Variovorax paradoxus: one gene and its partner. The protein of the gene in region 1 interacts with the protein of each later gene in a pairwise test. Links are inferred from orthologs where the notes say so. Each region holds a gene or a part of one and is shown on either strand. Other genes may lie near its edges.

The links. The genes of interacting proteins can lie anywhere in the genome.
Region 2: the proteins of QFZ47_RS26730 (region 1) and QFZ47_RS14880 interact in binary tests that used the Escherichia coli proteins (3 or more experiments, as listed by UniProt). The link is inferred for Variovorax paradoxus from one-to-one orthologs.

What each region holds. Positions count from the first base shown.
Region 1 is NZ_JAUSXL010000002.1:4,887,932-4,895,138, forward strand. The notes cover bases 74-3,072. They hold QFZ47_RS26730 (sulfate/molybdate ABC transporter ATP-binding protein), read right to left. Parts: upstream 2,123-3,072; coding sequence 1,025-2,122; downstream 74-1,024. Other genes in these bases: QFZ47_RS26720 (P-loop NTPase family protein), read left to right, coding at 74-528; QFZ47_RS26725 (disulfide bond formation protein B), read right to left, coding at 498-1,028; cysW (sulfate ABC transporter permease subunit CysW), read right to left, coding at 2,209-3,072. Outside these bases: more of QFZ47_RS26720, read left to right, coding at 1-73; more of cysW, read right to left, coding at 3,073-3,102; sulfate ABC transporter permease subunit CysT, read right to left, coding at 3,104-3,991; QFZ47_RS26745 (sulfate ABC transporter substrate-binding protein), read right to left, coding at 3,992-5,008; QFZ47_RS26750 (RBBP9/YdeN family alpha/beta hydrolase), read right to left, coding at 5,005-5,580; QFZ47_RS26755 (peroxiredoxin), read right to left, coding at 5,601-6,242; QFZ47_RS26760 (LysR family transcriptional regulator), read right to left, coding at 6,357-7,207. UniProt on the Escherichia coli protein: Part of the ABC transporter complex CysAWTP involved in sulfate/thiosulfate import. Responsible for energy coupling to the transport system.
Region 2 is NZ_JAUSXL010000002.1:2,368,522-2,375,561, forward strand. What follows is about bases 2,528-5,359. They hold QFZ47_RS14880 (glutamate-5-semialdehyde dehydrogenase), read left to right. Parts: upstream 2,528-3,213; coding sequence 3,214-4,506; downstream 4,507-5,359. Other genes in these bases: holA (DNA polymerase III subunit delta), read left to right, coding at 2,528-3,163; gshA (glutamate--cysteine ligase), read left to right, coding at 4,627-5,359. In the rest of the region: leuS (leucine--tRNA ligase), read left to right, coding at 1-1,513; QFZ47_RS14870 (LPS-assembly lipoprotein LptE), read left to right, coding at 1,529-2,050; more of holA, read left to right, coding at 2,081-2,527; more of gshA, read left to right, coding at 5,360-5,940; QFZ47_RS14890 (potassium transporter Kup), read left to right, coding at 6,116-7,040. UniProt on the Escherichia coli protein: Catalyzes the NADPH-dependent reduction of L-glutamate 5-phosphate into L-glutamate 5-semialdehyde and phosphate. The product spontaneously undergoes cyclization to form 1-pyrroline-5-carboxylate.

The DNA of each region.
Region 1 (7,207 bases):
CCGATCGTGGTCGACAGCTTCGAGGGCCTGGACACCGTGGTGAACGGCTTCGAGACCAACCCGAAGCAGAGCGTCATCGTCGACCTTGCGGCCCAGACGCTGGCGCCGCTGTCGCGCTGGATCAAGGAGTCGGACCTGTTCGACGTGTTCGACGAGCTGGGCGTGGCGGTCAACTTCTGGCATGTGCTGGATGACGGCAAGGACTCCACCGACCTGCTCGGCGCGCTGATCGACACCTTCGGCAACCGGCCCAACTACTTCGTGGTGCAGAACTACGGCCGCGGCAGCGACTTCGGCATGCTGCTGGCGTCGCAGTCGCTCTCCAAGGCCACCGCGAACGGCGCCCGCGTGATCACCCTGCCGCGCCTGCACGAGGCGAGCATGCGCAAGATCGATGCGCAGAACACCAGTTTCTGGAAGGCCGTGAACGACCGCGAGGGGGCCCACGCGCTCGGCCTGCTGGAGCGCCAGCGCGTGAAGTCCTGGCTGGCGACCGCCTATGCGGCCTTCGATACCCTGCCGTTGTAGCGCGCCGCGGGCCGGCGAAGCAGCAGCACGAGCAGCAGAACCGCCAGCACCACGAAGGCAATGAACGACCAGTTGGCCAGCGTCAGGCCGAGCAGCGACCAGTCGACCTTCGAGCAATCACCGCCGCCGCGAAAGATCATCGGCAACGCCCGCTTGAGCGGAAAGGTCTCGATCATTCCGTAGAGGTCGCGCCCGCAGGTCACGACCTCGGGCGGATTCCACTGGAGCCAGCTTTGCGAGGCCGCCGTGTAGGCGCCGCCAATGGCCGACACCAGCGCCAGAACACCGCCCGTTGCCTGCAGGCCACGGCTCCTGAACACGCCGGCCAGGCCGGTGAACAGCGCCACCAGCACCAGCGCATAGCGCTGCACGATGCACATGGGGCAAGGCTCGAGGCCGACCACGTGCTGCAGGTAGAGCCCGAAGGCCAGCATCAGGACGCAGGCCAGGCAGATCAGCCCATACGCGCGGCGCGGCGCGCCGAAGTACCAATCGATCAAGGGGAAACCCAATCTTCTTCTACGAACACCCGGGCCTTGCGCGGGGTGGCGACGACGGTGTCGCCCTCCTGCAGGCCCAGTTCACGGAACTGTTGCGCAGGGAGTTGCGCCTCGATGATGGTTCCGGAGCCCGGATTATCTGGATTCGTTTCGGTGGGCTCAAGTTCCAGCCGTGCGATCGGGCCGACCACGATGGCGCGCGACAAGGTGGCCACGATGCCGGTGGCGCCGGCGGTGTAGCGCTCCACGGTAAGGTCGTGCGGGCGCACGTAGGCCATCGCCTTGGCGTCGCGCGCGCCGCTGTGTTCGGGCGAATCCAGGCGCATGCCGTCCAGCTGCACCGCGCCGTTGTCGGCCCGGCCATGGAACAGGTTGACGTCGCCCAGGAAGCCGTAGACGAACGGGCTCGCGGGCTGGTCCCACACCTCCTGCGGGGAGCCGACCTGTTCGATGCGGCCCTTGTTGATGACCACCACGCGGTCGGCCACCTCGAGCGCCTCTTCCTGGTCGTGCGTGACGAAGATGGAGGTGACGTGCAGTTCGTCATGCAGCCGGCGCAGCCAGCGGCGCAACTCCTTGCGCACCTTCGCGTCGAGCGCGCCGAAGGGCTCGTCGAGCAGCAGCACCTTGGGCTCCACCGCCAGCGCACGCGCCAACGCGATGCGCTGCCGCTGGCCGCCCGAGAGCTGCGAAGGATAGCGGTCGGCCAGCCAGTCGAGCTGCACCAGCTTGAGCAGATCGGTCACCTTCTGCCTGATCTGCGCGTCGCTCGGGCGCTCCTTGCGCGGCTTCACGCGCAGGCCGAAGGCGACGTTCTCGAACACCGTCATGTGGCGGAACAGCGCGTAGTGCTGGAACACGAAGCCGACCTGCCGTTCGCGCACGTGCACGTCGGTGGTGTCTTCGCCCGAAAAGAGAATGCTGCCGGTGTCGGCCGTTTCCAGCCCCGCGATGATGCGCAGCAGCGTGGTCTTGCCGCAGCCCGAGGGGCCGAGCAGCGCGACGAGCTCGCCCGACTCCACGTCGAGGTTCACGTTGTTCAGCGCCCGGAAGTCGCCGAACTGCTTGCTGATGTTGCGGATTTCGATGCTCATGGATCTCTGCCTGTGTCTTCCTCTGATGACTCCCTCACCCCTCGGGGAGAGGGCCGGGGTGAGGGTTCTCCCCCACCCAAAAATCTTCAAGCCGCCGTGGGCCGCTCGGGCGGCAGTTCGGCAATCGCCTTCATCTCGCGTTCGTGGCGCCACTCGATAACCGACTTGATCACCAGCGTGACCAGCGCCAGGATGGCGAGCAGCGAGGCCACGGCAAAGGCCGCCACCGACTGGTATTCGTTGTAGAGCACTTCCACATGCAGCGGCATGGTGTTGGTCTGGCCGCGGATGTGGCCCGACACCACCGACACCGCGCCGAACTCGCCCATGGCGCGCGCATTGCAAAGAATCACGCCGTACAGCAGGCCCCACTTGATGTTGGGCAGGGTCACGCGCCAGAAGGTCTGCCAGCCGGTCGCGCCCAGCACGATGGCGGCCTGCTCTTCGTCGGTGCCCTGCGCCTGCATCAGCGGCACGAGTTCGCGCGCGATGAACGGGAAGGTCACGAACACGGTCGCCAGCACGATGCCGGGCACGGCAAAGATGATCTTGATGTCGTGCTCGGCCAGCCACGGGCCGAGCCAGCCCTGCGCGCCGAACACCAGCACGTAGATCAGGCCCGCCACCACCGGCGACACCGCGAACGGCAGGTCCACCAGCGTGGTCAGGAAGGCCTTGCCGCGGAACTCGAACTTGGCGATGGCCCAGGCCGCGGCCACGCCGAACACCAGGTTCAGCGGCACCGCGATGGCGGCCGTGATCAGCGTGAGGCGGATCGCGCTCCAGGCGTCGGGCTCCTTCAGCGCCTCGATATAGGCATCGAGGCCCTTGCGCAAGGCTTCCGTGGCCACGGCGGCCAGGGGCAGCACGAGGAACAGGAACATGAACGCGAGCGCAAGGCCGATCAGCGTCCAGCGCACCCAGGGCGATTCGGTGGTGCCGGCCTGCGCGCGGCGAATGATTTTGGAAGGCGCACTCATCTCATGCTCCTGCGCGCTTGCGCTGCCAGGCCTGAAGGCCGTTGATGACCAGCAGCAGGATGAATGAAATGACCAACATCACCAGCGCGACTGCGGTGGCGCCCGCATAGTCGTACTGCTCCAGCTTGCCGATGATGATGAGCGGCGTGATCTCCGAGATCATCGGCATGTTGCCGGCAATGAAGATCACCGAGCCGTACTCGCCGATGGCGCGCGCGAAAGCCATCGCAAAGCCGGTGAGCAATGCCGGCGCAATCGACGGAAAGATCACCTTCGTGAAGGTCTGCAGCCGCGTCGCGCCCAGCGAAGTGGCGGCTTCTTCGAGCTCCTTCTCGGCATCTTCGAGCACCGGCTGCACCGTGCGCACCACGAACGGCAGCCCGATGAAGATCAGCGCAATCACGATGCCCGCGGGCGTGAACGCCAGCTTGATGCCGTGCGGCTCCAGCAGTTGCCCGACCCAGCCGTTGCCCGCGAGCAGCGCGGTCAGCGAGATGCCGGCCACCGCCGTCGGCAGTGCGAACGGCAGATCGACCAGCGCGTCGACGATGCGCTTGCCCGGGAACTTGTAGCGCACCAGCACCCAGGCCACGAGCAGGCCGAACACGGCGTTGACCACGGCCGCGATCAGCGAGGCGCCGAACGTGAGCCGGTACGAGGCCATCACGCGCGGCGCGGTCACGGCCACCCAGAACTGCTCCCAGCTCAGCGTGAAGGTCTTGAAGACCAGCGCCGAGAGTGGAATCAAGACGATCAGGCTCAGGTAGAGGATCGAGAAGCCGAGCGTGATGTGGAAACCAGGCAGCACGCGCCTGGCGCCGCCGGCCCGGTTGGCACGCGCAAAAGGCGCTCCCGCGGACGGGAGCGCCGAAGAAACAGCGCCGCTCATTTACTTTGCGCCAGGGGTGTAGAGCTTGTCGAACTGGCCGCCGTCGTTGAAGTGCACCTTCTGTGCTTCGCCGAGGCTGCCGAACAGTTCCTGCACCGTGAACAGCTGCAGCGGCTTGAAGGTGGTGGCGTACTTCTTGAGCACGGCCTGCGAGCGCGGGCGCAGCGCATGCCTGGCCGCGATCTCCTGCGCTTCTTCGGAGTAGAGCCAGTCGAGGTAGGCCTTGGCGAGTTCGCCGGTGCCCTTCTTTTTGGTGCTGCGCTCGACCACGGCCACCGGGTTCTCGGCCACGATGCTGATCGACGGGTAGACCGAGTCGACCTTGCCCGAACCGAATTCGCGATCGATCGACACCACTTCGGATTCGAAGGTGATCAGCGCATCGCCGATGTTGCGCTGCAGGAAGGCGGTGGTCGCGTCGCGGCCGCCGCGTGCCAGCACCGGCACGTTCTTGAACAGCTTGCCAACGAACTCGGCCGCCTGGGCGTCGGTGCCGCCCTTCTTCTTGACGTAGCCCCAGGCCGCCAGGTAGGCGTAGCGCCCGTTGCCGCCGGTCTTGGGGTTGACGATCACGACCTGCACGCCGGGCTTGACCAGGTCGTCCCAGTCCTTGATGCCCTTGGGGTTGCCGTTGCGCACCAGGAACAGCATGGTCGAGGTGGTGGGCGATGCGTTCTCGGGGAATTGCTTGTTCCAGTCCTTCGCGACCACGCCGGCATTGGCAAGAAAGTCGATGTCGGTGGAGGTGTTCATGGTCACCACGTCGGCATCGAGGCCGTCGGCCACGGCGCGCGCCTGGGCGCTGGAGCCGCCGTGCGACTGGTCGATCTTCACGTCCTTGCCGGTGGTCTTCTTGTAGTTGGCCACGAACGCCGCGTTGTAGTCCTTGTAGAACTCGCGCGCCACGTCGTAGGAGGCGTTCAGCAGCGTGGTGCCCTGCGCGAAGGCGCTGCTGCCGGCGAGTGCCGAAGACGCCAGCGCGAGCACGGCGGCGAAGGTCTTGAATCTGGAAGTCATGAGGTTGCCAAGGTTTCTGAAAATTCACGGCCCGCAGGCCAGGCGGCGGGCTCGTCGGTCAGCGACTGGAGCAGGGCCAAGCCGAGCGGCCAGTCTCCATGTCCCGAATCGATGTTGATATGCCCCGCATTTTGCATGCGGACAAACTCACTGCCCCAGGCGCGTGAATAGGCGCCGGCCAAGCGGATCGGGCAATACGGGTCGTTGCTGCTCGCCACCACGATGCTGCGGTACGGCAGGGCCGCATACGGCACGGGCGCGAAGTCCGACAGCACGGCCCGGCGCTCCGGATCGGCCGGCGCCACCAGCAGCGCGCCCCGGATGCGGGCGGCGGCTTCGGGCGGCAGGTGCGCCGTGGCGATGCAGCCCAGGCTGTGCGCGGCAATCACCACCGGTCCGGGGCTTTCGAGCACCAGCCTGGCCAGCGTGTCCACCCAGGCCTCGCGCTTGGGCGAGGCCCAGTCGTCCTGCACCACCCGCGCCGCGCCCGGAATGCGCTCTTCCCACAGGCTCTGCCAATGGCCGGGCCCGGAGTCGCGCCAGCCGGGCACGATGATCACGGAAGTCTGCATGACGGCGCTGCCCTGCCCGCCTACCTGTTGGGCTGCGGCGTGATGCGCAGGTAAGGCTTCACGGCCTTGAAGCCCTTGGGGAAGCGCTCGGCGAGTTCGGCCGGGTCCTGGATGCTCGGGATGATGACCACGTCGTCGCCGTCCTTCCAGTTCACGGGCGTGGCCACCTTGTGGCTGTCGGTGAGCTGCAGCGAATCGATCACGCGCAGGATCTCGTCGAAGTTGCGGCCGGTCGATGCCGGGTAAGTAATGGTCGCGCGGATCACCTTCTTCGGGTCGATGATGAACACGCTGCGCACCGTGGCCGTGGCCGATGCGTTCGGGTGGATCAGGTCGTACAGGTCGGCCACCTTGCGGTCATGGTCCGCAATGATCGGGAAATTGACCGTGGTGTTCTGCGTCTCGTTGATGTCGCCGATCCATTCCTTGTGCCGGGTGGCCGGGTCGACGCTCAGCGCGATGGGCTTCACGCCGCGCTTGGCGAACTCGCCCGACAGCGCCGCGGTCTTGCCGAGCTCGGTGGTGCACACGGGCGTGAAATCGGCCGGGTGCGAGAAGAACACCACCCATGAATCGCCGGCCCACTGATAGAAGTCGAGGGGGCCGTCGCTGGAGTCCTGGGTGAAATTGGGGGCTGTATCGCCGAGTCGCAGGGTCGCCATGGTCGCTCCTTGAGTGGATGAGAGCCTGGGATTGTGCGAAGTGCGGCTTCAATGCCAAACGAATATCTACTTGTTTGGTTATGGCGTTTTCCGCATAAGGAGCCGCCGATCCGGCTAATACATGCCCGATTGGCTCCCGCTCATGTGCTCGGTCAGGAAATCGATCAGCCGGCGAACCGCCGGCACCAGCGCCCGCCGCTGCGGAAAAACCATGTGCGCGATCACCGGCGCCGGCCCCCAGCCGGGCAGCACCTGCGCGAGCCGGCCTGCCTCCACGTCGGCGCGGCACATGTAGCCGGGCAACAGCGTCGCGCCCACGCCTTCGAGCGCGGCCAGCTGCAGCGTTGCCAGGTCGTCCGCCACGCAGCGCGGCGTATGGACGTGCACGTGAATCTCGCCGTTCGGGCCCTCGAGCCGCCATTCGCTGCGGCCCTCGCCGTTGGCCGACATGGCCGTCGTCGGCAGCCGCGCCAGGTCGTCCGGCGTGCGGACCGGACCCAGGCGCTGCAGCAGCTCTGGCCGGGCGACGAGCACGGCGCGGCTGGTGCCCAGCACCTTGGCCACGAGCGTGGTGCTGTCCTCGATGGCGGGGCGCACGCGCAGCGCGATGTCGATTCCCTCTTCGATCAGGTCCACCGGACGGTTCATCACGCGCAGGTCGATGCGCACCGCCGGGTAGAGCTCCATGAAACGCGGCAGCAGCTGCGCGAGCCCGCTGTGGGCGATGGTGATCGGGCAGCTCAGGCGGACCGTGCCGCAGGGCTCGGTATGCACCTGCGCCACCGCCTCGGTCGCGGCCTGGGCCGCGTCCCGCACGGCGGCCGAGTGGCGCAGGAAGATCTCCCCCGCCGGCGTGAGCGACAGCCGCCGCGTGCTGCGCTGCATCAGCTGCACGCCGAGCCGATCCTCCAGCTCCGCCACGCGGCGCGACAGGCGCGACTTGGGAATGCCGAGCGCACGGCTGG
Region 2 (7,040 bases), 2.5 Mb from region 1 along the record:
CGAGCCGCACTTCGACTATCACAAGTGGCAGGACTGGTACGCCGACAAGCAGCGCGGCGTGACCATCAACTCCGACAACTTCAGCGGCATGACCTACAAGGAGGCCGTGGCCGCCGTGGCGCATGCGCTCGGCCAGAAAGGCTTGGGCGAGCTGCAGACCACCTGGCGCCTGCGCGACTGGGGCGTGAGCCGCCAGCGCTACTGGGGCACGCCGATCCCGATCATCCATTGCGACGAGCACGGCGCGATGCCGGTCCCCGAGAAGGACCTGCCCGTGGTGCTGCCGACCGATTGCGTGCCCGACGGTTCCGGCAATCCGCTCGCCAAGCACGAAGGCTTCCATGCCGGCGTCGTCTGCCCGGTCTGCGGCAAGCCCGCGCGGCGCGAGACCGACACCATGGACACCTTCGTCGACAGCTCGTGGTACTTCATGCGCTACTGCGATCCGAAGAACGACCAGGCCATGGTGGCCGAGGGCGCCGACTACTGGATGCCGATGGACCAGTACATCGGCGGCATCGAGCATGCGATTCTTCACCTGCTGTACGCGCGCTTCTGGACCAAGGTCATGCGCGACCTGGGTCTGGTGAAGGTCGACGAGCCCTTCAGCAAGCTGCTCACGCAGGGCATGGTGCTCAACCACATCTACTACCACCGCGACGAGCGGGGCGGCAAGAACTACCACCCGCCGCTGGAGGTCACGCCCACGCTCGACGCGCAGGGCCGCATCGTCGGCGGCACCACCGCGGACGGCACCAAGGTCGAATACGGCGGCGTCGGCAAGATGGGCAAGAGCGAACGCAACGGCGTCGACCCGCAGGACCTGATCGAGAAGTACGGCGCCGACACCGCGCGCCTCTACACCATGTTCACCGCGCCGCCCGAAGCCACGCTCGAGTGGAACGACGCGGCCGTCGAAGGCAGCTACCGCTTCCTGCGCCGGGTCTGGAATTTCGGCGTCGCGCAGGCCGACGTGCAGCCGGCGGCGATCGCCGGGCAGGCCTTCGGCAAGGCCGCGCAGGCGCTGCGCCGCGAGGTGCATACCGTGCTGCGCCAGGTCGACTACGACTACCAGCGCATGCAATACAACACGGTGGTGTCGGGCGCAATGAAGCTGCTCAATGCGCTCGAAGGCTTCAAGCCTGACGGCAGCGCCGGCGACACGGCCGCGCTGCGCGAAGGCTTCGGCATCCTGCTGCGCTGCCTGTATCCGGCCACGCCGCACATCACGCACCAGCTCTGGCAGCAGCTCGGCTACGACAAGGAGCTGGGCGATCTGCTCGACGCGCCCTGGCCGGTGGTCGATGTAGGCGCGCTCGAGCAGGACGAGATCGAGCTCATGCTCCAGGTCAACGGCAAGCTGCGCGGCGCGCTGCGCGTGCCGGCCGGCGCCTCCAAGGCCGAGATCGAAGCGCTCGCGCTTTCCTGCGACGACTTCGTCAAGTTCGCCGAAGGCGCGCCGGCCAAGCGCGTCATCGTGGTTCCCGGCCGGCTGGTCAACGTGGTCATCTGAACGAACGACAGAAGCATGAACAATCGCAACGCCCCGCTGCCGCGCCGCGGCTTTCTCCTGGGTCTTGCCGCGGCGGGCGCCAGCCTGGGCCTGGCCGGCTGCGGATTCGAACTGCGCAAGGCGCCGGTGTTCGCGTTCAAGACGCTGTCGGTGTCGGGCAATTCGGAACTGATCAACCGGCTGCGGCGCGAAATGCGGGCCGCCGGCACGGTCACGCTGGTGCCGCCCGAGCAGGCCCAGACCGCCGACGCGATCCTCGAGATCCTCGGCGAGAACCGCGACCGCATCGTGATCTCGACCAATTCGGCGGGCCTGCTGCGCGAGCTGCAGCTGCAGCTGCGCGTTCGCTTCAGCCTGCGCACGCCGGGCGGCAAGATGCTGCTGGCGCCCACCGAGGTGTCGCAGACGCGCGACCTGAGCTTCAACGAAACCAACGCGCTCGCCAAGGAAGGCGAGGCCGAGCTGCTCTACCGCGACATGCAGGCCGACATCGCGCAGCAGCTGATGCGCCGCCTCGCGGCCGTCAAGGAACTCTAGGCTCGAGCCCACGCCGGCCGCTTTCCATCCATGCAACTTGCCAGCGCCCAACTGGGCTCCCATCTGCAGAAGGGGCTGAAGCCTCTCTACACGATCCACGGCGACGAGCCGCTGCTCGCGCAGGAGGCGGCGGACGCCATCCGCGCCGCGGCGCGCCTGCAAGGCTATACGGAGCGCAGCTCGTACACCGCGGCCGGCGCGCACTTCGACTGGAGCGCGGTGCTTGCGGCGGGCGGCTCGCTCTCGCTGTTTGCCGACAAGCAGATCGTCGAGATCCGCATTCCCTCGGGCAAGCCCGGCAAGGACGGCAGCACGGCGCTGCAGCAGCTGGCCGAGGGCGCGCCCGGCAACGACAGCACGCTCACGCTGGTGATGCTGCCGCGGCTGGACAAGGCCACGCGCACCGGCGCCTGGTTCTCGGCGCTCGAGAACAACGGCGTGAGCCTGCAGGTCGATCCGATCGAACGCGCCGCGCTGCCGCAGTGGATTGCGCAGCGCCTCGGGCTCCAGGGCCAGCGCGTGATGCCCGGCGACGAAGGCCAGCGCACGCTGCAGTTCTTTGCCGACCGCGTCGAAGGCAACCTGCTCGCCGCGCATCAGGAAATCCAGAAGCTCGCCCTGCTGCATCCGGCGGGCGAGCTGAGCTGGGAGCAGGTCGAAGGCGCCGTCAACAACGTGGCGCGCTACGACGTCTTCAAGCTCTCCGAGGCCGTGCTGGCCGGCAACCCGCAGCGCGTGGCGCGCATGCTCGACGGCCTGCAGGCCGAGGGCGAGGCCGAGGTGCTGGTGCACTACACGATCGCCGAGGACATTCGCGCCCTCAAGCGCGTGAAGGACGCCATGGCCGCGGGCCGGCCGCTGCCCATGGCGCTGCGCGAGAACCGCATCTGGGGCCCGCGCGAGCGCGCCTTCGAACGCGTGCTGCCCCGGCTCGACGACCGCATGCTGGCCCGGCTGCTGCGCGCGGCCCATGTGGTGGACGGCATCTGCAAGGGCCTGAAGCAGCCCGACTGGCCCGCCAGCAGTTGGCAGGCCCTGCAGCGCCTGGCGCTGATGCTGTGCCGCGCCTGCAGCAGCGCTGCGCTTGCTCCCTCTCCCTCCGGGAGAGGGTAGGGGTGAGGGCGCAAAGCCCGGGGTTGATCCAAATGCAGGAAAATGCCGGCATGAACGCGTTCAACGTCAGCGAGCACATGCAGACCCTCGGCCTGCAGGCAAAAACCGCCGCATTCCTCATGGCCCGTGCGGATGCAGCTACCAAAAACAGAGCATTGAAGGCGCTGGCCAAGCGCCTGCGCGAAGCCGGCCCTGGCTTGGCCGAGGCCAACCAGAAGGATCTGGCGCGCGCCACGGCCGCCGGGCTTTCGGCGCCGATGGTCGACCGCCTCAAGCTCACGCCCAAGGTCATCGAGACCGTGGCCCTGGGCTGCGAGCAACTCGCCGGCATGGCCGACGTGATCGGCGAGATCATCGGCATGAAGCAGCAGCCCAGCGGCATCCGCGTGGGCCAGATGCGCGTGCCGATCGGCGTCTTCGGCATGATCTACGAGAGCCGCCCCAACGTGACCATCGAGGCCGCGAGCCTGGCCATCAAGAGCGGCAACGCCGCGATCCTGCGCGGCGGCTCGGAGGCGATCGAGTCGAACAAGGCGCTGGCGCTGCTGGTGTCCGGCGCGCTGGCCGAGGCCGGCCTGCCGGTCGATGCGGTGCAGCTGGTGCAGACCACCGACCGCGAAGCCGTGGGCCAGCTCATCGCGATGCCCGAGTTCGTGGACGTGATCATCCCGCGCGGCGGCAAGGGCCTGATCGAGCGCATCAGCCGCGATGCCAAGGTGCCGGTCATCAAGCACCTGGACGGCAACTGCCACGTCTATGTGGACGACACGGCCGAGTTCGAAATGGCGCTGCGCATCGTCGACAACGCCAAGACGCAGAAATACAGCCCCTGCAATGCGGCCGAAGGCCTGCTGGTGTCGGCCGCGGTGGCGGAAGACTTCCTGCCCCGCATCGCCGCGATCTTCGCGGCCAAGGGCGTGGAAATGCGCTGCGACCCGGCGGCGGCCCGGATCCTGCGCGCGGATGAAACCCTCGGTTCCGGCGCAAGGGTCGTCGATGCGGTCGAGTCCGACTGGTCCGAGGAATACCTTGCCGCCGTGATCAGCATCAAGGTGGTCGAAGGGGTCGACGAGGCCATTGCGCACATCAACCGCTATTCGAGCCACCACACCGACGCCATCGTCACGCGCGACCATGTGCATGCGCAGCGTTTCCTGCGCGAGGTCGATTCGGCCAGCGTCATGGTCAATGCGAGCACCCGCTTCGCGGACGGTTTCGAGTTTGGCCTGGGGGCGGAAATCGGCATCAGCACTGACAAGTTCCATGCGCGCGGGCCGGTCGGCATCGAAGGGCTGACCTCGCTCAAGTACGTGGTGCTGGGGCAGGGCGAAGTGCGCAGCTGACGCGCCGGAAGGGGGCGGACTGAACCAAGTCCGCTCTACGTAGTCTTGTCATTGGGGCGGCCACCCCCAAATCCTACAATTCCGCTCTACCTTCAAGTACAAATCCAATAAGGCCGCCGCATGGTTCCGCATCTCGTCACCGCCCTGACCGGCCCGATCAACGAACTGGAACAGCGCGTACTCGACTCCACGCCCGCCATCGAGCGCTGGTTCCGGCTCGAATGGATGGAGCACACGCCGCCGTTCTACAGCGCGGTCGACATCCGCAATGCGGGCTTCAAGCTGGCGCCGGTCGACACCAATCTCTTTCCCGGCGGCTGGAACAATCTCACCAAGGAGATGCTGCCGCTGGCGGTGCAGGCCGCGCAGGCCGCCATCGAGAAGATCTGTCCGGAAGCGCGCAACCTGCTCGTCATTCCCGAGAACCACTCGAAGAACACCTTCTATCTTGCCAACGTCGCCCAGCTGGTGCGCATCTTCCACATGGCGGGACTCAACGTGCGCGTGGGGTCGATCGACCCGGCCATCAAGTCGCCCAAGAAGATCGAGCTGCCCAACGGCGAAACCGTGTGCCTGGAGCCGGTGGTGCGCAGCAAGCGCCGCCTCGGGCTCAAGAACTTCGATCCCTGCACCATCCTGCTCAACAACGAGCTGTCGGCCGGCACGCCGGGCATCCTGGAAGACCTGCACGAGCAATACCTGCTGCCGCCGCTGCACGCGGGCTGGTCGGTGCGGCGCAAGAGCAATCACCTGCACAGCTACGAAGAACTCTCCAAGCGCTTTGGCAAGCTGCTGGGCATCGACCCGTGGCTCATCAATCCGATCTATGCGCGCGCCGACGGCGTCGACTTTGCCGAAGGCCGCGGCATCGACGTGCTGACCAGCCATGTGGACGCGGTGCTGACCAAGGTGCGCCGCAAGTACAAGGAATACGGCATCAACGAAAAGCCCTTCGTCGTCGTCAAGGGCCATGTCGGCGGCGACGGCCCCGGCGTGATCACCGTGCGCGATGCGAAGGAAGTCGAGGGCCTGGTCGGCAAGCCGCGCAGTGCCCCGGCAGGCAAGGCGGGCGCGGCCGCCAGGGAACAACTGCGCGAGCCCGGCGAGGTGATCGTGCAGGAAGGCGTGCTGACCAACGAGCGCGTGCACAACGGCGTGGCCGAGCCGGTGGTCTACATGATGGACCGCTACGTGGTGGGCGGCTTCTACCGCGTGCATGCCGAGCGCAACCCCGACGAGAACCTCAAGCTTCCGGGTGCGAGCTTTGTGCCGCTGGCCTTCTCTGAAAGCGCGCATTTGCCGCAGCCCGGCGCCAAGCCCGGCGCGAGCGCCCCCAACCGCTTCTACATGTATGGCGTGGTGGGACGCCTGGCCATGGTGGCCGCGAGCTACGAAATGGAAGCCACCGATCCGGACGCCGAAATCTACGAATGATTTTCCGGGGCGGCTTGCAGACGCGGCGGTCGGCGGCAAAATAGCGGCCCCACAGCAAAGGAAACAAAAGGGCGGAGGGATGCGCGCGGCGTCTGGAAATTCCAACGCGGCTGCATTCTGGTGCGCGTGACGTCTGGTTACGCGCTGGCAATCCTCCCTTTTTCCCATCGACTTCGTGTCACCTCCCAAATCCTCTTCCGCCGCCGCTTTGATCATCGGCACCATCGGTGTCGTCTATGGCGACATCGGCACCAGCGTGCTGTATGCAGTCAAGGAAGTGTTCGGCCACGGCCACCTGCCGTTCACTGTCGACAACGTCTACGGCATCCTTTCGATGTTCTTCTGGACGCTCACCGTCATCGTGTCGATCAAGTACGTGGTGCTGGTGCTGCGGGCCGACAACGAAGGCGAGGGCGGCCTGGTCGCCATGCTGGCGCTGGCTTCGCGTGCGGTGGCCGACAAGCCCAGGTTGCGCCATGTGCTGCTGCTGGTGGGCATCTTCGGCACTTCGCTCTTCTATGGCGACGGCGTCATCACGCCGGCCATTTCGGTGCTGTCCGCGGTCGAAGGCCTCGAAGTGGTGTCGCCCCACTTCAAGCACTATGTGCTGCCGGTCACGCTGGTGGTGCTGTTCGGCCTCTTCGTGGTGCAAAAGCGCGGCACGGCGGGCATCGGCAAGTTCTTCGGACCCATCACGCTGGCGTGGTTCCTGGCGATTGCGGTGCTCGGCGTGTCGCAGATCGTTCACCACCCCGAAATCCTCAAGTCGCTGAACCCCTGGTTCGCGCTGAAGTTCATGTGGGAGAACCCGGGCACCAGCTTCATCCTGCTGGGTGCCACGGTGCTGTGCGTGACGGGCGCCGAGGCGCTCTACGCCGACCTGGGCCACTTCGGCAAGCGGCCGATCCGCGTGGCCTGGTTCACGGTTGTCATGCCGGCGCTCACGCTCAACTATTTCGGCCAGGGCGCGCTGCTGCTCGAGAACCCCGAGGCCGTGAAGAACCCCTTCTTCATGATGGCGCCCGAATGGGCGCTGGTTCCGCTGGTGCTGCTGGCCACGGCGGCCACGGTCATCGCATCGCAGGCGCTCATCACCGGCG